Regions from separate parts of the Sphingobacterium sp. IITKGP-BTPF85 genome, predicted to be linked through region 3. Evidence: riboswitches for the same ligand, from Rfam matches in the RefSeq annotation. Region 3 holds a riboswitch; each other region holds the start of a gene.

Region 1 (7,312 bases), on a different contig from region 3:
TAATAGGCCGTGGAGGCAATGATTTTACTCCAGTTGATGTTCGCATTGTTCTACGAAATGCTCTTAATTGTAAAGCTCATTCTATGATATTAATTCATAATCATCCATCGGGTTCACGTGAAGCAAGTAAAGCGGATAAAATTCTGACAAAAAAGATTGCGGAGGCTTCGAAAATAATGGATATCCGGGTTAATGATCACATTATTTTTACAGACAATGGGTATTATAGTTTTCGTGATGAAGGTCTTTTAGAATGAGCTATGATTGGCGGGAGGATGATATTAGATATGGAAACACTAAGGCATAAAGGGAAGTTTCACTTCCCCTTTATGCCCTTAATCGTTAAATTTTCTTTTTTGTCTTCTATATAGAATATAGATTATTGCCAATAAAGCAACAACCGCAAGAATTATATAACTAGAATTCGAGTGTTCTTGTGCATTAATTGTATTGGTATCTGCAAAAACCAAGTTGCCTACCATTATCAGTAGAATTGTTAACCACTTAGCCATAATTTATAATATTTTTAGTAACATCACAATATAGTGATATTAACGATATTAAGCAAATTTTCTGCCACATATTTATTATAGTTCTAAATATGCTATTTTTTAACAAAAAATAGCAGTTTAAATGGTTTTGAACCTGATTATGTGGTAAGTAATGCCATTAATTAAAGATCTAAATTGTTAAATATAAGTCATGATTTGTAGTGGTTGCAGCACGGGGTTTATAGAAGTGAATTGGGGTGATGATAAATAAAAAAACGTTGAACCTACAAGTAGATCCAACGTTTTTCACTTGTGATTAGCAAGTGTTAGGGTTGGTTGGTATTCGGTACTTTTTATTAATTTAGGCAATTTCAGCTATAAAATTTCCTATTTTGTTTATTTCAGATTTAAGATCTGTGATTTTCTTCAAATTTATTGTTCCAATAACGTACTTAAAATCAGGAGCATAATATCTTTCAATAATTTTTGTGAAACCTAATTTTTCAACTAGGCTGTCATCTTCATATCTCAAGTATACCTTGATTTCATGATCGGTACTGTATGATAATGCATCTGTATTTAAATGCTTCTTGTACTCATATCTGTAGTCATAACGTAGCGCTGTAATATCAGATAATACTGCAGATCCGGTAGGATGACCTCCAGCACCTTTACCGTAGAAAAATTGTTCATCTGCAAATGCTGCTTTTACAAGGACGCCGTTATTTTCATTTTCAACATTGAATAAAATGTTTTCCGAACTGATAAACTTAGGAATAACATAAAGAACCACTTTATTTTGATCTATTTCTCGGGCAGTAGGGATCAATTTGATCTTGAAATTTTTCTCTTTTGCAAAGCGAATATCTTGTGCTCCTAATTTATCAATACCGATATTGAAAACATCGTCAGGATTTACATTGATACCATAAGCATGAGCAGCGACGATCGTTAATTTATATTTAGGGTCAAAACCACCGACATCTAATGTAGGATCAGTTTCAGCAAAACCTAATTCCTGCGCTTCTTTTAGTGCATCTGCATAAGGTTGATTTTCGTTGAAGACTTTAGACAATATAAAATTAGAGGAGCCATTAAAAATACCGGTCACAGCATGTAATAATTCATTGTCATAATACTCTTCTAAATTGCGGATAATTGGAATACTTCCGCATACTGCACCTTCATATAGTAGACTTGTTCCGTATTCTTGTTGTATTGCCGCTAATTCTTCTAAATACGTGGCAATCATTTTCTTATTTGCAGAAACAACGTTTTTTCCAGATTTTAATGCACGAACAGTCAGTGCGTAAGCCGCATCAGCATCATCGATCAATTCTACTACGGTATTGATTTCAGGGTCACCAAGAATAGCCTCAGCATCTGTTGTGAATAATTCAGCAGGTAATGATCTTTTTTTGTCAGCGTTCTTGATGACAAATTTTTTAATTTCTAAATTTAAGTTTTTAGTCTTGATAATGTCGTACAATCCTTGTCCTACAACCCCAAATCCAAACATTCCAATCGTTAATTTCTTACTCATAGTTTTTTTACGCTTTTATATAATAGTGCTATCTGAAATTATTTAATTTTATCGAAGGCCTGTTGTAAATCTGCTTTGATATCGTCAATATGTTCGATACCGACAGATAGGCGTAATAATCCTACAAATACACCTGCAGCTTTTTGAGCTTCTTCACTCAGTTGTTGATGTGTAGTCGCCGCAGGGTGTATGATCAATGATTTCGTATCACCCACATTTGCGAGATGACTTATTAGCTCTAAGCTATCGATAAAAGCATCGGCTTTTGTCACGTCACCTTTTATTTGAAATGAAAGAACAGCACCATATCCATTTTTTAAATATTTTTGCGCATTTGCATAGCTAGGAGAGCTTTTTAACCCTGGATAATTCACTTTTTCCACTTGCGGATGGGCTTCTAACCATTTCGCAATTTCTAATGTGTTGTCTACATGACGCTGAACACGAAGTGATAATGTTTCTAGGCCCTGGATTAATTGGAATGAATTGAAGGGTGAAATAGCTGGTCCAAAATCACGTAGTCCTTCAACACGTGCGCGAATTGCAAATTGAATGTTTCCAAATGGGCCATTAACGCCAAAAACATCTGAAAAAACTAATCCATGGTATCCTTCTGAAGGTTCAGAAAACTGTTTGAATTTACCATTTCCCCAGTTGTAAGTACCACCATCTACGATGACCCCACCAATACTTGTACCGTGACCACCAATCCATTTTGTTGCAGACTCTACAACTACAGAAGCACCGTGTTCAAGAGGTTTAAATAGATATCCACCAGCTCCAAAAGTATTGTCTACGATAAGTGGTAAGTCATGTTTTCTAGCAACAGCTGCTATCTTATCAAAATCTGGAATATCGTAACTTGGGTTTCCAATTGTTTCTAGGTATAAAGCTTTTGTGTTCTCATCGATTAGTGATTCAAACTCCTCGGCTGTTGTTTCTTTAGTAAAACGTACTTCAATACCAATTCTTTTAAATGCTACTTTAAATTGATTATATGTACCACCGTATACATTACTGCTGGAAACAAAATTTTCACCAGCTTCTACGATATTATTTAATGCAATGAATTGTGCCGCCTGTCCAGAAGCGACTGCTACAGCGGCGATACCGCCTTCCAATGCAGCAATACGTTTCTCAAATACATCTGTTGTTGGATTCATCAGACGTGTATAGATGTTTCCAAATTGTTTTAAAGCAAATAAGTTCGCTCCATGTTCTGCATTTTCAAATACGTATGAACTGGTTTGGTATATAGGTACTGCACGCGCTCCAGTTGTTGGATCGGGAACTTGACCAGCATGCACTTGAAGTGTTTCGAATTTTAAATTTTTATTTGTAGACATTGTAGTTATAATTAATTAGTTGAAGATTCGTTAATAAAAAATAGGGGTGAGATTGTGCACATGGATATGTACTTGAAATCAATAAATTTTAAAAAAGATTGATTAACAAGAAAACGTAAACATGTGCAAAAGCATTCGCATCTGTTTTGATGGAACATTTGTATCTGTTACGTTGGTGCTAGAATTTACCTTCTTGTTTTGTTGTAATGTTATTATCATTTGTCGTTTCATTTATATCCTCCAAAGCAATATTACTTTGGACAGGAATTGGCACCTTTTCAAACGTATTTTGAAGGTTGCCAGTGGGTCATTGAGCCAGTCTCTCGCCACTTCTTTATAAATCAAGACCTGATTAAGAGGTGTTGATTAGATGTATTTCTATTTGATCTACGTTGCAAATATATGCCTTGCTTTTTACAAACCAAAATATTTTATGCTATTTCTTAGAAAATACTTCTAATTCTACTCGTAATTGATCGTAAGCTCTCACTATTATGTAAGTATTGGTAGTTAATGGGGGCAGCATTTATTTATTCCGATATGTTTATACGTCGTGGATGAAATCCATATCAGTAGTTGAAAGCAATATAACCGAAGCATACGGTGTTAAACAAACAACGGCAGAGCGATGATCCTGTGATCTTTTTTTATAAAAAAGAAAATAGGAACCTTGCGAGTTCCTATGCTTTCTTCTCATTACTTTGTATGAAACAATAATTCGCCTTTGCCAGTTGGAGCACGTGGGTTTTATTTAATAATACGTTTAATCTTATTTGATTTTTTAATCAATTTGTGTAATTGAGTGTAATTTTCATCTTGGATGGCATCTTTTAAAGCCTGCAGCTGCTTGATGTTTTCCTCTAACACTTCGAGTACATTAACTCTGTTCTGTTTGAAAATAGGTGTCCACATATCCGGTGAGCTTTTTGCTAAGCGTACCGTTGATTCAAAACCAGATCCTGCCAATTCAAATATTCGACCCTGCGATTTCTCTTTCTCTAAAACAGTTAGCGCTAGAGCAAAAGAAGTCAGGTGAGAAATATGGGAAACATAGGCTGTGTGTGTATCATGCTCCTCTGCAGTCATAAATGACGTCCGCATTTCCAGTTGTTCGGTAATGGAATCTGTTAATTCGAATGCATCTTCATCAGATTTAAATGCCTCAACGTAAACCATCATTTTATCTTTAAACAAATTTGGTAATGCTGCTTCGGGGCCTGAATATTCGGTACCAGCCATTGGATGGGCGGCAACATAGCGGCCACGATTGGGGTGTTCCGAGATTAACTGTAAAATATTTAGTTTGGTAGAGCCCATGTCAATGATGACTTGATCTTTTACGAGATCCAATAATTTGGGCGCTAATGTGATTATCGCATCAACTGGAGCTGTGAGAATGATCACTTTACATTTTTCTAAAGCTTCCTCTAATGTTGCCTTTTGATCAATGAAGCCTATTTGCAATGCTTTCGTTAGATTAGCATCGCTTTTGTCAACACCAAAAACCTGATCACAGAATTTTTTTTCTTTTAGTTTCATGGCGACGGAGCCACCAATTAAACCGACGCCAATAATGGCTATATTTATCATGTTATTTCAATCTTAATTCGTTTGTTTTGCTTGTTCTATTCTAGCAATTGCTTCTTTTAATACTTCAACTGAGGCACATAAACTTATTCTAATATAGGTGTTTCCAGCACTTCCGAATATACCTCCGGGAGTAATAAAGACACGTGATAGATCTAACACCTCATCACTTAACGTGTAGCCTGATTCGTAATTATCTGGAATTTTGGCCCACACAAATAAACCGACCTGATTCTTTTTATATGTACAGCCCAACAGGTTCATGATTTCGAAAACCAACTGTCTTCTTTCGTGATAGATTGCATTTAAATCTTGATACCATGTTTGATCCAACTGCAATGCCTTGGCCGCTGCTAATTGAGCTGGTAAGAACATTCCCGAATCCATGTTGCTTTTAAAACGTAATACTTCATTGATCCGTGACTCTGCACCCACTAACATACCGATTCGCCATCCGGCCATATTGGAGGATTTGCTTAATGAATTAAGTTCCAAGGCAACATCTTTTGCACCTTCAATAGACATAATGCTTTTAGGGCTGTCTGTCAAGATAAAACTATAAGGATTGTCGTGGCAGATTAAAATATGGTTTGCCTTTGCAAAAGCAATCAATTCAAGATAAAATCCTTCGTTTGCACTCGAACCAGTTGGCATATGCGGGTAGTTGATCCACATTAATTTTACTTTTGATAAATCGTTTTCAGAAAGCTTTTTAAGATCAGGTAACCAATCTGTTTCTTCAGATAAATCATAGGTAATTGCCGTGGCTCCACTTAGCCGTACTGCTGCCGCATACGCAGGATATCCCGGATTTGGTATTAAAACCTCATCACCTTCTTGTAAGTAAGTCATGCAAATGTGAACAATACCTTCCTTAGAGCCTATTAAAGGTAAAATTTCTGTATTTGGATTGAATGTTGCCTGATAATAACGTTGATACCAATCTGCAATTGCTTGCCTCAAAATAGGTGAACCTTTATAGTTCTGATAGCCATGTACATTGGTTTTAGCCGCTTCTGTCGTCAAGGTCTGAATAACTTCAGGGTGAGGAGGTAAGTCGGGGCTTCCGATGCCTAAATTAATCACGCGAGCACCTGCTTTATTGAGCTCATCAATCTCTCTTAATTTTTTTGAGAAATAATATTCTTCGGTTTGTTGCAACCTTTTGGCAACTTCTATTTGCATTATGTTCTGGTATTTTACAATTTACAAGGACTAAATTAGGCTTTTTCTATTAAAATACTAGTATAATGTCGTTTAAATTGGTGTTTATTGAATTAAATTTTTAATATCATCCAAGTGCAAGATTTCATTCCTTTAAAGTATTCCTTATATATTGCGCGTAATTTTAGTATTTTTGCTACCTTAATATCATAAATGAAAACATACTTTAGATTACTTTCTTTTGCCAAACCCATTGAGAAATATGCTATTCCGTATATTATCTGTACATTAATTACAGTTGTATTCAGTACATTAAACTTGGCCTTGTTAGCTCCTTTATTGCAAACACTTTTTAATACGGAGCAAGTTTCTGCTCACACAGTATTAGTAAAACCTGAAGGATTTGACATTCTTGGCTATTTTAATTACTATGCAAGTTTAGCAAATCAAGAATTAGGGCCTTATGGAGCGTTAAAATATGTTTGTATCGTTATTGTATTTTCTGTATTCATTAGTAATTTATTCCGTTACTTATCTCAAAGAATCATGGAAAACTTACGTATTCATACTTTATTGAATTTACGCAAAACGGTTTTTAATAATGTGATGGATCTGCATTTAGGTTATTTTAATGGACAAAGAAAGGGAGATATTATTTCAAAAATAGCCTCAGATGTTCAGGTGGTACAGTTTTCTGTTACAGGTACTTTGCAAGTAGCCTTTAAAGAACCGCTTCAACTTATTGCATATTTAGTTATGCTATTTGCGATCTCAACCAAATTGACTCTTTTTGCGATGTTAGTTATCCCAGTTTTCTGCATTTTTTATATCGAAGATTGTTAAGAATTTAAAGGCGCAAGCTATCGCAGGACAAACCTCCTATGCGAATATGATTTCATTTTTAGATGAGGCCTTATCGGGTGCTCGCATTGTTAAAGCATTTAATGGGACAAATTTTGTCAAAAAGCGTTTTAATGATGAGAACGATCGTTATGCCGGTATTATGCGTGCTATGGCGAGCCGTCAACAAATGGGTTCGCCAGTATCCGAATTGTTAGGTGTAATCATGGTGGCGATTATTTTATTATATGGGGGAAATTTAGTTTTGTCAGGTAGTGATGAATTTGGTGCGTCGGAATTTATTGCATATATCGCGATATTCTCCCAAGTTATGCGTCCTG
Region 2 (7,312 bases), on a different contig from region 3:
CAAAGGGCAGGGTTCAATTGGATTATTGATCAATGATAATAAGCTCTATGATAATTTGAATAATGCTTCAGAAAGCCTTGATCACCTGATGAAAGATATTAAAGAGAAGCCGGGAAAATACATTAAGCTTTCCATCTTTGGTAAAAAGGGAGAGCAGGAGAAATAAAATTAAAAAGGCTTGAAGGTAAACTTCAAGCCTTTTTAATTTATAAGGTTTCTTTCAGCCATCCGAAAAATTCTCTTTGCCATACCTGAGCATTATGCCCTGATAGCACCCAGTGATTTTCGTCGGGTAAATAAACTAATCTACTTTTGATTTTCTTCAATTGTGCAGCCTGAAAAGCGCCTAGTCCCTGGCCAATCGGCACGCGGTAGTCATGACCTCCTTGAAAGATTAATATTGGTGTATTCCACTTGTCAACATATTCAGAAGGGTTGAATTCGGTATATGATTTTACATTTGCTTTATCCCAATAAGGACCGCCTAGTTCGTGGTTCGCGAAAAACAATTCTTCTGTCGTACCATACCAACTTCTCATATCGAATAAGCCGTTATGTGCAATTAATGTTTTAAATCTATTTCATGTACTCCAGCTAGCATATATACTGAATAACCACCATAACTAGCACCGATAGCAGCACGACGTGTTGTATCTACATATTTCTCTTTAGAAATATCATCAATGGCAGATAAATAATCCCGTATAGCTGTCCGCCCCAATCTTTGGATATTGCTTCATTCCATTTGACTCCCCAGCCAGGCATCCCGCGACGATTTGGAGCGATCACAATATAACCTTGAGAAGCGATAAGCTGTAGATTCCAACGGAATGAGTAAAACTGGGTCAGTGCAGACTGAGGGCCACCTTCGCAATATAAAATCGTTGGGTATTTTTTGTTGGGTCAAAATCTGGCGGATAAATTACCCAAGAAAAAAGATCTTGGCCATCAGAAGCTTTTGTAATTCTGGATTCAATTTTATTATCACTGATATGAGCATACATTTTATCATTGACAGTCGTCAATGCCGTTAACGTTTTATTCGCTAAGTCATATTTGTAAATCTCTGTAGCTCTTGTGAATTTTGTTGATGTTACGATCAACTGATTGGCTACCTGTCCCACAATTCCTATGATATCAAAATTTCCTTCAGAGATTTGTTTAATCGATGCTAAAGATTTGTTTTTTAAATTAGTAGGAACAGTCAGTTCGAAAATTTGTACGGTACCTTTGGATGGTGCCACAAAATAAATCTTACGATTGTCCTTGCTCCATATGAAAGAGTTTACTGTGCCGTCCCAATGTGCAGTAAGATTTAAACGCTGAGATGATGCTTTATCGAAAATAATGATATCATTTTTATCGGCTTCGTAACCATCTTTTTCATACTTAGCCAAGTTAACTTAGTTCCATCTGGACTGTAAGTCGGGTTGGTATCATAGCCATTCATACCCTCAGTCAGATTTGTTGTTTGCTTAGAAGTAAGATCATAGCGGTAGATATCCGTATTTGTACTCACGGCATACGCTGTTCCAAACCTTTTTTTACTGACATATAGCACAGCTTTACTATCTGGTGTCCATTCAAAATCTTCAGAACCGCCAAATGGCATTTGAGGGCTATAGAAAGGCTCATCCTGCAATAAATCAATTGCTTCGCCAATCTTACCGTTGTTATAGCTGGCTACAAATGGATGATTGAATTTTCCATTATTGAACGTGTCCCAATGACGGTAGTCAAGATTGTCAAAAACATAAGCGTCAGATTTTGGTAAATCAGGATATTTGTCGGTACTGTGATATTTTTTGATTAAAACTGCTTTGCTAAATAAAATATATTGACCATTTGGAGAGAGTTTTACATTTTCTAGATCAGTTTCGCTGTGTGTCAATTGTATAGCTTCACCTTTATATCTATTCTTTTTCCAAAGTTGCCCTTTGAACAAGTAAATGATATCGCCATTTTCTGTAATCTGTACAACAGACTCGCCGCCCTTTTCACTTGTTAGAGGAGCTGTGTTACCTGTTTCTAGGGATAATGTGTAAAGGTTTTTTTCCGAACTGTTTGTTTCTATAGCATAATTAGAGACACCATATATTAAAGTTTTTCCATCTGTTGAAATTCCTTCTCCAGAAACTCGGCCTAATTTCCAAAGTGTCTGCGGATCTAATGGTGCTTTTGTGGTGTTTTCCATATTAAGAACCATTTTGGTTTCTTTGTTTTCCTGAGCTATTGATGCCGAAGCGCATAATAAAATGGAAAGCGTTATTAAAGATTTTTTTTCATAAAGAATACGAATATGAACAGGCAAGATACAAAATCTAAGATCATTTAACATATTAAATAAAGTATTGGAGAAAGAAAACAAGGTGAAGGAATTGTTCAGAATGACGCGATATCACTTTGTGTTAAACTATTGAAGGGAATTGGAGAAATTATAAAATACTATCTTAACGCATTAAAAAAAGCATACCATTGATATTAGTGACTGAAAATTATATAGAATTAGTTGGATAAAAAAAGCTTCACTCAGTGCTCAAAAAGGAAGGGCTATTTAACCTTTTTAGCGCTGAGTGAATACGCAATTTTAAAGCTGTCTTTGCTCTTATTGGAGAATCGGGATAAGCGTATTTTCCTCTAATCTTACTGCGACATACTTTACGGAAGTAAAACCATCTTCTCTAGAAATGATGTTGGAAAGATCTAGCCCTCTTTTAGAAAAAGTACTTATGAGCGCAGTGCGGAATGTAGATTTGGAAGAACCCCAACCTTTTTCCGATACCGTATCATTGTTGAGCTGTATCAGTTCGTTGATTGAATAATAACTGAATTTTTCCAGTAAATGTTGATAAAGATTTGGTGTTGACATACAATTTAAAAATTTAAAGGATTAAACCATAAACTGTATCCAGATATTTTTGGTCGAAACCCATATTAATTTACCACCGCGGTTATGTAACTCGGTTGGTATTGCAACGTGCAATTCTGAATACTCTACAAAGTTAGTAGATTTTATTTTGTTTCAAAATTTATTTTAAAATAATTAATTCATGATGAGAATTTTATGAATGATGTCGATCCGATTATTATTTCTTTATGGCAGCAATTATAATAAATATTGGCCTTCTCATCTCGTCTTTCATTTCCGGATAAATTTTTAAAACTTCCTCTGAAGGTTTGGATTCCGATATTTGTTGAATATCAAAATTAGATTTAATAACTGTGTTGATGATAGTTTCTAAATTTCGATGGTATTTAGTTACCTCGTGTCCAAGAAATCGAGTGTTTCTTTGACCTTCTTCCTGATAATTGTCCATCGGCCAATGCAGACGATTTCCATTTTCATCCTTAAACCAATCCTGTTCAGCTCTTGAAGTAAAAGCAGGGTGCTCCATTGAAAAGACAAAACTTCCTCCTTTTTTAAGAATTTGATTTATTTTCATAAAAACACTGCTTAAATCTTTTAGGTAATGGAATGCAAGTGAACTAATAACGACATCAAATTCTTCATGGTCAAAATTAATATCCTCGATGGCCATTTTTTTATATTCAATTTCAAGGTTTTTGGAAAGCTCTTTTGCTTTATCAATCATTTTTTGAGATAAGTCAATTCCAATTACATTTTTAGCCCCTTTTTGCTTAGCATAAATACAGTGCCATCCATATCCGCAACCTAGATCAAGCACTTTCTTATTCTGGAAATCAGGTAACATTTTCTGTAAAACATGCCATTCTCCAGCAGCATTTAAACCATCTATAGAACGTTGCATCTTTCCATAGCTTTCAAAGAAGTCATACTAATACTAATATGCGACCTCACAATTGTGAAGCGTGTTCTACTGAGCAGTTGCTCAGGTGTAGGTGCTCGCTTTTTAACGCGAGGGAGAGAACGTACATAATTTCCTGTTTTCGTTAAGACAAATACAACAGAACCTGCTTTTCCGGAAACAGTCCCATTAACGCCATTTTTGATGATTGCCATAATTACGTGATTAGTTTATAGATAATTAAGATAAACATTAAAACGGGGACATCCTAATACCAAATTATAACTAATAACAATTTTTAATCAATTTTTAGACAGTAATCAGACAATATTGATACAGTCGACACTGAGTAATCACTGTATAAGCACTGAACAAGTAGTGTACAAGTAATGTTAAAAAGCATAATCTGGTAATCATCTGATCTTCGTTTGTTGCACCTAAAAATTAAAGAGATGAACCTACGTTTGTGTAACAAAAATATTCTGGCTGAAACTCATTGCACTTGAGTTCAGAAGCTGCCAAGTATTATAGGTCGCTCTTCGGTATATGGAAAATTTATAACGGATTCGGTCGGGACAGAGAGGGAGCGTTATAGAGTTACTGGCTTATGTCATTGAAAAATCCTGTGCTTGGAACGAGGGGGCAGCGATCTCCATAGAAGGCAACTTGGTTTGGGAAGATGAACAATTTTCAGATGATGAGGATCAAGTGCATATATATATATGTCGGTTTTTACAATATGCTTCATGATAAATTTTCAGATTCGGTATATGGTGGTTGCGTATAACTATTCTTTATGCAGTCTTATCAAGTCATAAGTAACACTTTCTGTCCAATACTTTTTAGCGACAACGGGATATCGCGGACAGAAAGTGTTAATAATATTATCACTACATGATTATGTCAAACTGCCTCATCTGACCCAATAGTTTTCTTTGAATGTAATGATGTTTTTATAAATATCTATTGTTGTTTCAAACTCACGGGAGTCATAATACCTTCTTCCATTTTCTGTGCTTATATAGTGGTTATATTCAATTGCATAGAATTGAAAGTTCCCCTTTTTTGTCTCTATCCATATAGGAGGTTTGTCCCATTCTAAATCCTTGTAGGTTGTTTTGTAGTAGATGCTATCTCGTAGAATGGTGAATGTAATAGATCATTAATAACTTTTTGCATTTCTTTTTTTGTGAGATCTATTTCAAATGAAGCAACATGCCCATCTATACCAATGCTAAATATATTATTTTTGATAGTGAAGTCTTGAGGCAGTTTAATTTTAGTTATATTTTCAAATCTGGAATAATTTTTACTCTTTTCATATGCTTCACAACTCGAAAATAGCAAAATGAACATCATTAGAAATATGCAACGTTTTTTTACATAGATATAAATAAACGTCAGATATATCTGAATATATATTAAGCTTTTCATGACATTATTTTCTATCGTATTGATACCAGTTGATTTTTGTGGATACGCGCATCAATATAGCCAATATGATAAAGATACCTACTGTGCCTACGATAAGTGAATAGTCGCGCAATTGCATCAGAATAAATATGAAACTATAGAAAATGGAAAGTATTCCAGAAAAGATAAGTGCTGACCTGCTATCATTGGTAATGGACTTAATGAATGAAGCGATAAGAATAATAGTAGCTAATGCGGCTAGTAGGTAAGCGAGGTTGAAACCCAGATGCTCACTAATAGAAAGAAGCAGGGAGTAGAAGAGTACCATAGCAAAACCAATCAACATATATTGGATAAGATGTATGCGTTGCTTTTTAATGATTTCGGTAAAAAATAGCGCAGCAAATGTTAGTATAATAATCAATATTCCGTATTTGGCTACACGGGTAGTTTTTTGATAATTATTGACTTCCTCTAAGAAGTTGATTTGAATCATATCTTTTTCTGTCGCTATATTGCTCTCAGTGGTAGCGGCAGGTTCGGTAGTACTGCTATATCCTTCACTGACGGCATTACTGATTTCATAATTGTTTTTAATTTCATACAGTTTCTCTGGTTCACCAACCCATTGTTGCGAAAATTTACGGTTGAAACTTGGAATATTCCAGGTTGCCTCAAAATTGTTCCCTGTTATATTTCGGTCATCGGCTAAAACGGCACCGTTAAAACTTGGATTAGCCCAATTTCCCTGGGTATGGATCTTAGTCTGTTTTGCCAATGGAAGGAAGTTAATGGATTGCGAACCTCTTACATTAAATTTAATCTGAAAATTACCTAAGGTTGTTTTTGTTTGAGAAAGATCGATGGCTGCAATCATGTTATTCTCAAAAGGATTTAGAGCAGACATATTAGGTTCGAAGTCAATTTTCGTTTGATTGAAAACCAAACTTGGAGATGCTCCAAGCCCTTTAAGATCACTTAAACCAATCAGTATTTTGGCATTTTTCCATTCTAGTTCCTGACCGCTCAAGTCTATTTTGTTAAAATCGATCGCATCAAAGGAACCTTTTAAATCAAGTTGGGCATTGTAGACGACGCTTTTATAAATACCTCTTTTAAGCGATTCTGGTGAAATCACACTATTAATGTCCAATGATTTTGGCATTAGGTAAACGTATTGCGTTATGTAGGTATTCTTAGTGGAGATGATGTTCTTATCCGTAGTGACAATTTCTTTTACAACCTGATAGGGGATGGCAATAATAGGGCCTGATATTACCTGTTGACCAGCCCATTTAAATGCAATTTCACTGCTTACTTCTGACTGTCTATTTTTTCTTTCTTCAATAAGATCCTTCACCCAGAATAATGGGATTAGCAGTAATAGAACCAGTACAACAATGGTACTCAGTTTGGCGAAAATAGATGAACCAATACGTTCTAAGAGGGGTGTTTTATTTGTTTCCATGATTTTAAATTTATAATGCTGTTAAATTATGATGGTTAAGGTGTGTTTTTAAATTAAAAGATAAGCTGTTTTTGATTTCAGCTAAAGGAATTTTCAATAATGCCTTAAAATCCAGATCATAGAATTTTTGCATAGAATTTCCTTTTGCTAATGCTCTGAAGTACGTTTTTAGATATTCGGGATATATACAGGTCCCTATTCCAATCATGCAAATTGGTATAAACTTATCTTTCCATTGCCAAGTAATAGATACTGCATAGCAACTTCGTCCTGTATTTCTGTGCCGCACTCTGTGATGACATGAAACACATCGTGATTCTCTAGTTTTGGGATAACATCAAAACCTTTCACTTGATAGAATATGCCTATATGATATCCCAAAGAGTCTTTCGGGAATTTTAGGAAATCTTCTTTACTGATTTTCCAAGCTGATTTATTTTGCTTAAATAACTCTGTGTAAATCTTTTGACTGGAGTTGTACAAAGCGAGCATTATGGTTAATCGTATTTTCATATTTTTTATTTTAAAAGTACTTTGAAATTCAAAGTAAATAGATAAAAAAATTATTTGTATTGTTGTTTGATCAATTTTTCAAGAGCCTTTAAATGTTCTTCGAAAGCCCTTTCACCTTCGGTTGTTCTTCTATATCGTGTATTTGGTTTTC
Region 3 (7,312 bases):
CAATATTTTTCTACAGTAGTATTAAGGTTGCCCCAGATCACTAAAGTATGCCACTGGGTTTCATCAACCCATTCACCAGCTTTGTTTTTAAATAGATCTTTGGTAGCTAAACGTAAGGTTGATACTTTAGTTCCGCTTGTGCTAATTTTTACCACGGGATCAGAACCTAAGTGTCCAATCAATTGAATTCTGTTTTTTAATCTGCTCATAACTTTGCTTTTAAATGTTTGTAAAATTGTTTAACTTCAATAAATGCATCCTTTCGAATTATGCTTAGGAAACAGAAACAAAAGTGAAAAGTAATTGAGATTTTAATCGGTTAATAAACGTTTGTAATCGACTATAACCGTTTGTAAACGTTTGTTGTCGTTTATTTTATGATTTATGGAAGAAGAAATTAATTTAAAAAAATGTCTAGATTGTAAAAAGTCAATAAGGGGACGCTCTGATAAAAGATTTTGTGATGATGCCTGTCGCAATAGTTATAACTATAAACAGAATAGTGATCAAACGAACTTGATCAGAAAGATCAATCATACATTGCGTAAGAACAGGCGTATTCTACAAGAAGTTCTGGGAGATGAAGGGATACTCAAGATAAGTAAGGAAAAGATGTTGCTGCAAGGCTTTGATTTAAAATATCATACTCATAATTTCATCAATGCTAAAGGACAGACCTACTATTTTATTTATGAGTATGGCTATTTGGTTCTGGAAAATAATTTGCTGTTGATCGTGAAACGTATACCTAAATAGTTTTTGATAAATTTATTTTGAAATTTCAATTTTGTTTTAAATATTTGCAAAATCAATTAGGTATTCACAATTAATAATAGAAGAATATGTTTGCTATATTAAATAACCCTACTTCAATCCAAAAGAAGGATCTTGGGTATATTCTTCAGAATACTTTTTTCTCGTAGTTACTCCTCTTTTGACTTTATTTTGGTCTCGACAATGTTCGAGCAATTAATGATTTCTTTGGTATTTCGTGAGTCGAGGTATTTAAGATAATCTTTTATTTAATTATTGATCCTTAAATAGACATCGCTTATTTAAGGATCTTTTGAGAATTGATGCAATATATTTTATGAATAAATATGTGTTACAGGCATTGGATAGTTATCCATATTACCTAGAAAATACGTTAGAATCTTTGTCATACGCCTTGTCTTATGATGATTCAAATACGATGGCACTATGTCTGATGGGGAGACTTCATGCGGAACAGTTGTTTGATTTTGAACAAGCAAAGAAATATTTTCAAGAAGCGTTAGTACATAATTTATATGCTTTGGAAATTTATCAACCTTATATACAAACCTTGATTGATACCAATGCATATGAAGAGGCAGAAAAAACAATTGAGTTTGCTTTAACAATACCCGGAGTTTCATCTTCTTTATTTCTATTAAAAAGGGTACTTATATTGGAAAAACTTAAAAAATTTAAAAAAGCCTTAAAAGTATTAAATTTGGTTAGATTGGAAAATTTAGATAGTGAGATGTTGTCCACGATCAAAGACGTTGAAGATCGAATAAAAGGAAAACGGAAAATAGGACGTAAAAGCAAAAAATAACTAATTGACAGTTTATTCTTTCTAATTGAGGATAAACTCAATAGATTGTTTCTGAGATGAAATGAATAACACGTATATCCTTCCCCTGAATTAAAGAAGGGTATACGTTTAAATATTATGATGCAACAACGTCAAGTAAACGCCTCATTTTCTTTTTCAATCAAATGATGTAGACTAATTAAATAAAAAAATCTAATGCATTAAAGAGTTGAATATGACAGTAGGCAACGGGATTGGCGCCTAATGTCAACTACGGTATCAATTTCTCTCGTACTTTGGTACCCCTGTGGTCTGTGCCGTAAAATATGAGATATTCAACTTGCGTCCCTAAGCCTGAAGTTCCCTCTTTTTGTTTAATGAAAATACGATGGAGATTAAATTTGTGACCATTTAATGTGGTTTCCACATAAGGCTTTCCTGCTTTATCCATCTTGAGATATAAGGGTTGATTTTTGTAAGACACAATCTCAAACTCAAATGTATTATTGCCTAGTTCTTTTGTTATAATACCGTAGGCAAATTTTTGTTGGATACCAGTTAAAGGTTTAATTTCTCCTCCTTTATCATATAAAATCCGATAGTTATTGATAGGATTCTTGTTATTGAAATGCTGTTTATCACTCATATTTGCTTCATAAACATAGGTGTTATGACCTTCGCTATGTTGTATATAAAAAAGAGTGTTTGATTTGAATGGTGGAGTGGGATAGCCCTCTTGTGCAAAGGTATAGATTGATACAAAAAACAGAAAGTATAAAAGACAAGTGAAAGTTTTCATGATATACACTTTTTTGATTAGGGTAAATTTAAACTTTCTATATTAAAGTATTAAATAGAAACTATTATTTTTTTACAAAAAAAGATCCTGAAGTGATTTAACTTCAGGATCTTTTATATTTATAATTCTAAAAATCTAAACTTATTCAGCTCGCAAGATTTTAGCAGCTTCAACCATAGCTTCTAAGGCAGCTTTAGTCTCTGGCCAAGCACGTGTTTTTAAACCACAGTCAGGATTTACCCAAAGTTGCTCAGCTGGAACTACAGCTTTTGCTTTACGTAATAATTCAACCATCTCTTCTGTACTCGGTACACGAGGAGAGTGAATGTCATATACACCTGGTCCAATATCGTTTGGATATTTAAAATCTGCAGCAAATGCATCTAATAATTCCATTTGCGAACGTGAAGTCTCGATAGTAATTACATCAGCATCCATTGCAGCAATATCTTCAATGATATCGTTGAACTCAGAGTAACACATATGGGTGTGAATCTGTGTATCGTCATCTACATTCGAAGATGAAACTCGGAATGAACGTACAGCCCAATCTAAATATTGTTGGTGATCAGCTTTACGTAATGGCAGACCTTCACGAATTGCAGGTTCATCGATTTGGATAATTTTAATACCTGCTTTTTCTAAAGCTTGTACTTCATCTAAAATCGCTAATGCAATTTGGTAAGTTGTTGTAGAGCGTGGTTGATCGTTACGTACGAATGACCATTGTAAAATCGTAACCGGACCCGTTAACATTCCTTTTACTGGACGGTTTGTCAGGGTTTGAGCATATGAAGACCAACGTACGGTCATATCAGCAGGACGGTAAACATCACCATAAATAACTGGAGGTTTTACACAACGTGAACCATATGACTGAACCCATCCGTTTTTAGTGAAGGCATAACCTGCTAATTGCTCTCCGAAGTACTCAACCATGTCATTACGTTCGAATTCACCATGAACTAATACATCGATATCCAATTGCTCCTGAAGACGGATTGTTCTTTCTGTCTCTTCTGCGATTTCTTTATCGTATTGTTCTTGAGAAATTGCGCCTTTTTTCAAATCAGCTCTCCATTTACGAACATCTTTAGTTTGTGGGAATGAACCAATTGTCGTTGTTGGAAATGCTGGAAGATTAAATTTCGCTTGTTGTGCTTCTTTACGAGCTAAGAAAGTAGATGTACGTTTAGCATCATCATCAGTGATATTTGCTGTACGTTCTTTAACTTCAGGCTTGTGGATTAAAGAAGATGTACGACGGTCTTCCGCAGCAGCCTTATTGGCTTCGAAACGCTCAGCGGTTTTTGCATCTACTTCGCCTTCAGCTAAGATCGCTAAATCTTTTACCTCTGCTAATTTTTGCTTAGCAAATGCCAACCAATTTTTAACTTCTTTAGGCAATGACTCTTCATTATCTTCATTGTCTAAATCGAAAGGTACGTGTAATAATGAACTCGAAGGTCCTACTAATACACGGTCTTTGCCTAAAGCATCAACAGCTTTTTTGATTTGTGCTAAAGATTTTACGTAATCATTTTTCCAAATGTTGCGACCTTCAACTACACCCAAAGAAAGTGTTAATGAAGCCGGAACTTTGGCTAATATAGTGTCGAGTTGGTTTTCACCTCTTACTAAATCAACATGAACTGCGTAACTGGTAAGTTTAGAGCTGTTTCTTCGTTGTCACGTAAAGCCTCGAAATAAGTCGTTACAATAATTTTGATGTCTTGAGCAGCAGCAGCTAATTTAGTAAATACACGAGTGTATAGAGCACGTGTTGCATCATCAATATCTAAAGCTAAAAATGGCTCATCAATTTGTACATATTTTGCACCAGCGGTAGCCAATTTAGTTAAGATTTCTTCATATACAGGAACCAACTTATCGATTAAATCGATACGGTTGAAACCAGATTCTTTTTCTTTACCTAATAATAAGTATGAGATCGGGCCAATTAACACAGGCTTCGTTTCAATACCTAAAGATTTTGCTTCATTATATTCATTTAAGAATTTCTCTGAAGTCAATTTGAATTCTTGATTTTTCACGAATTCAGGTACGATGTAATGGTAGTTGGTATCAAACCATTTTGTCATTTCCATTGCCGTTACGTCAACGCCATCTTGCTGGAAACCACGCGCCATTGCAAAGTAAAGGTCCAAATTGTATCCTTTATCTTCGTTATTTAAAAGTGATTGATATTGTGCAGGGATTGCACCTACAGTTAATGTCAAGTCTAAAACTTGGTCATAAAATGAAAAATCATTGGAAGGAATCAAATCGATGCCAGCATCTTTTTGAGTTTTCCAGTTGCCTTCACGGATTTTCAGTCCAGCCTGCAATAATTCTTGCGCGCTGATTTTTTTAGCCCAATATGCTTCATTGGCCTTTTTCAACTCGCGGAAGGCACCTACACGTGGGTAACCTAAGTTGTTCGTTAGTAACATAAATATAAAATTATTTTATTTGTTCAACCTTAACGAAGCAAGAAATTAGAAGGATTTTTTTATTCGAAATAAAAAACGATCAAAAATTCTTGAATCTATTTACTAAATTTTTTGATTGCTTTTAGAGAGGAGGGCACAAGATATATTTTGTGTCTAGCTTATCATTCCCACTTTTTGATGGGGTAGAATGTAGCACCTTGTCAATTGACAGGTTGCTAAGGCTTCATTGGGTCTATTCCCTCTGCCTTTCTCTATAAGCGCTGTAAATATCGGAATTAGTTTTATAAAAACAAATATTTTGTAACTTTTATATAAAAATGATAATAAACCAAGGTTTAAAATTGGAAATTAGCAGACAAACCAATTTGTTTTCCATTGTAAAACGGTGTTGCCATCGTTAGGTAACTTGTTTTTTTGATTGCAAGTGTTTATCAAATAATGGTAATAGCCAGTATGCAATTTTTGTTCCCATAATACCAATACCAGCTCCCATGGCGACGTCAGAAAACCAATGTTTATGATTATACATTCTCAGGTAACCTGTTCCCGCCGCAATTGTATAGCCTGCAATACCATACCAAATGGATTGATCTTTATATTCTTGCCATAGAATTTCTGCACCGGTAAAAGGTACAGCAGTATGTCCTGAAGGAAAAGATTCTTGATCTGCGCGATCAGGTCTCCAAGTAGGTGTCGTTTTTTTTATGGTATAAACTGCTGATAAGGTGATTGCATGGGCAATCGAACTTACCACTAAGCGTTGTTTTAAATTGTGCTTACTTGGTATTCCGAGTAAGTCAAGCCCAAAGACAGCGGCAGAAGGAATGAAAACGCTAACATTATCAAGTTTAAAAGTTTTGGACGGATCATTATTAATTGAATTGTTTATTTGTTGATCCTTATGTTTGAGGTATGGGCTATTTAATGAGATTACTCCGTAAGTCATTAAAGCCACAGGAACTATTAATTGCTTATAATTTATTGGCTTAGCATTGGTTTCAAAATCTTGATTATCATTTTGTAAGTATCTTTTTGCGCATAAAGCGATGTAGAAGAGCAAAAGATTGAAAGGATTAAAAAAATGGAATTGATAGTTTCATTGTTGCAAGATAAACAAAAAGAGATGTTTTTAACATCTCTTTATTATTCTAGTAATTGTGTATTAGCTAACCAATAATTTATAGCCTTTTCCATGTACATTGACAATTTCAACTTTGGGATCATCTCGTAGGTATTTTCTCAATTTGCTTAAGAAAACGTCCATACTCCGGCCTGTAAAGTAATTGTCATCATGCCAAATTTTTAAAAGGGCTTCTTCTCGAGTCAGTACATCATTCTTTTTTAGACAAAGTAGACGTAATAATTCCGCTTCTTTCGTTGATAGTTTTTGTTGCACACCTTTATGCGCAATTTGTTGACTTGTATAATCGAAGAAGTACTCTCCAATCTCAAATTTATCGCTTACAACCTGATCATCTTTCTCTCTTACAACACGCTTAAGCAATGCATTTATGCGAAGGAGCAATTCTTCCACTCGAAATGGTTTTGTGATATAATCATCGCCACCAAGTTCAAATGCTTCTGTTTTATCTTCCATCATACCTTTTGCAGTAGCAAATATGATGGGGGTTGTTGTATTTATTTTCCTGATTTCTCGGCCTACTGTAAAGCCATCTTTCTTGGGCATCATGACGTCTAAAATGCAAAGATCATAACTGCTCTTACGAAATTGATTGACAGCTTCTTCACCATCTGTACATAAGGTGACATCAAATTTCCCTTTAAGCTCTAAATAATCTTTTAATAAATCTCCTAAGTTTGGATCGTCTTCTGCTAATAATATCTTCTGCATATTCTTATGGTTTTGTTCGAATATTGATGATAATATACGAAATTAATATCGTTTTAAATTTAATTTTTTATGGGTAATAGGATGTCAAACTGCGTTCCCTTATCTTTATCGCTTTTTACTTGAATTTTACCATTCATTCTTTTAATAATATCATAAACATATGATAGTCCCAATCCAAAACCTTTTACGTTGTGGACATTTCCTGTAGGAATGCGATAAAATTGATCAAATATTTTTAATAAATGATCTTTTGCCATTCCAATCCCATTATCAATAATTGTAATTTGAATACTTTCTTTTGTATTTTTGGTTTTCACAATTATGTGTGGATTATCTTTACTGTATTTTATAGCATTATCTACCAAGTTGAAAAATACATTTGACAAATGAAGTTCATCTCCTACTACAATATCATTTTGTGCATCAAAGTGATGTTCAAATTTGCCACCTACTTTTTGTATTTGAAGTTGCATGCTGTCTAATACTGCTGAAAGCAGATCATTAATGTGAATAGGTGTTTTTTCTAACTTTAATGTTTCTTTTTCCAGACGGGCAATATCTAATACTCGTTCGATATGGTTACCTAATCTCACATTTTCATCATATATAATATTTGCAAGACGCTTTACTCTACGCTCATCAGATATGAT

Evidence for each region. Region 3 has a riboswitch for S-adenosylmethionine ahead of metE (5-methyltetrahydropteroyltriglutamate--homocysteine S-methyltransferase). Riboswitches for the same ligand answer to the same signal wherever they lie in the genome.
Region 1: another riboswitch for S-adenosylmethionine. It lies ahead of L950_RS15890 (O-acetylhomoserine aminocarboxypropyltransferase/cysteine synthase family protein); the one in region 3 lies ahead of metE (5-methyltetrahydropteroyltriglutamate--homocysteine S-methyltransferase).
Region 2: another riboswitch for S-adenosylmethionine. It lies ahead of L950_RS07025 (hypothetical protein); the one in region 3 lies ahead of metE (5-methyltetrahydropteroyltriglutamate--homocysteine S-methyltransferase).

What each region holds. Positions count from the first base shown of each region.
Region 1 covers NZ_ASZT02000083.1:14,411-21,722, reverse strand. The annotation lists gene radC (RadC family protein) at 1-257, shown strand, start outside; gene L950_RS15895 (homoserine dehydrogenase) at 853-2,034, opposite strand; gene L950_RS15890 (O-acetylhomoserine aminocarboxypropyltransferase/cysteine synthase family protein) at 2,073-3,380, opposite strand; SAM riboswitch class I at 3,609-3,723, opposite strand; gene L950_RS15885 (prephenate dehydrogenase) at 4,128-4,970, opposite strand; gene L950_RS15880 (pyridoxal phosphate-dependent aminotransferase) at 4,983-6,152, opposite strand; partial or broken gene L950_RS36660 (ABC transporter ATP-binding protein) at 6,345-7,312, shown strand, end outside.
Region 2 covers NZ_ASZT02000024.1:20,578-27,889, reverse strand. The annotation lists gene L950_RS07035 (MlaD family protein) at 1-166, shown strand, start outside; gene L950_RS35125 (alpha/beta hydrolase family protein) at 207-539, opposite strand; partial or broken gene L950_RS35120 (prolyl oligopeptidase family serine peptidase) at 563-789, opposite strand; gene L950_RS32295 (hypothetical protein) at 846-1,397, opposite strand; gene L950_RS32290 (hypothetical protein) at 1,316-2,194, opposite strand; gene L950_RS07025 (hypothetical protein) at 2,606-2,869, opposite strand; SAM-I-IV-variant riboswitch at 2,905-2,998, opposite strand; gene L950_RS07020 (class I SAM-dependent methyltransferase) at 3,087-3,770, opposite strand; gene L950_RS07015 (hypothetical protein) at 3,755-3,982, opposite strand; gene creD (cell envelope integrity protein CreD) at 5,206-6,648, opposite strand; gene L950_RS26100 (hypothetical protein) at 6,659-6,856, opposite strand; gene L950_RS26095 (hypothetical protein) at 6,853-7,161, opposite strand; gene L950_RS06995 (winged helix-turn-helix domain-containing protein) at 7,212-7,312, opposite strand, start outside.
Region 3 covers NZ_ASZT02000015.1:38,917-46,228, forward strand. The annotation lists gene L950_RS04970 (single-stranded DNA-binding protein) at 1-209, opposite strand, end outside; gene L950_RS04975 (hypothetical protein) at 385-756, shown strand; gene L950_RS04980 (hypothetical protein) at 1,091-1,579, shown strand; gene L950_RS04985 (DUF4833 domain-containing protein) at 1,830-2,357, opposite strand; partial or broken gene metE (5-methyltetrahydropteroyltriglutamate--homocysteine S-methyltransferase) at 2,499-4,810, opposite strand; SAM riboswitch class I at 4,966-5,070, opposite strand; gene L950_RS04995 (phosphatase PAP2 family protein) at 5,208-5,870, opposite strand; gene L950_RS05000 (response regulator transcription factor) at 5,973-6,662, opposite strand; gene L950_RS31945 (sensor histidine kinase) at 6,722-7,312, opposite strand, start outside.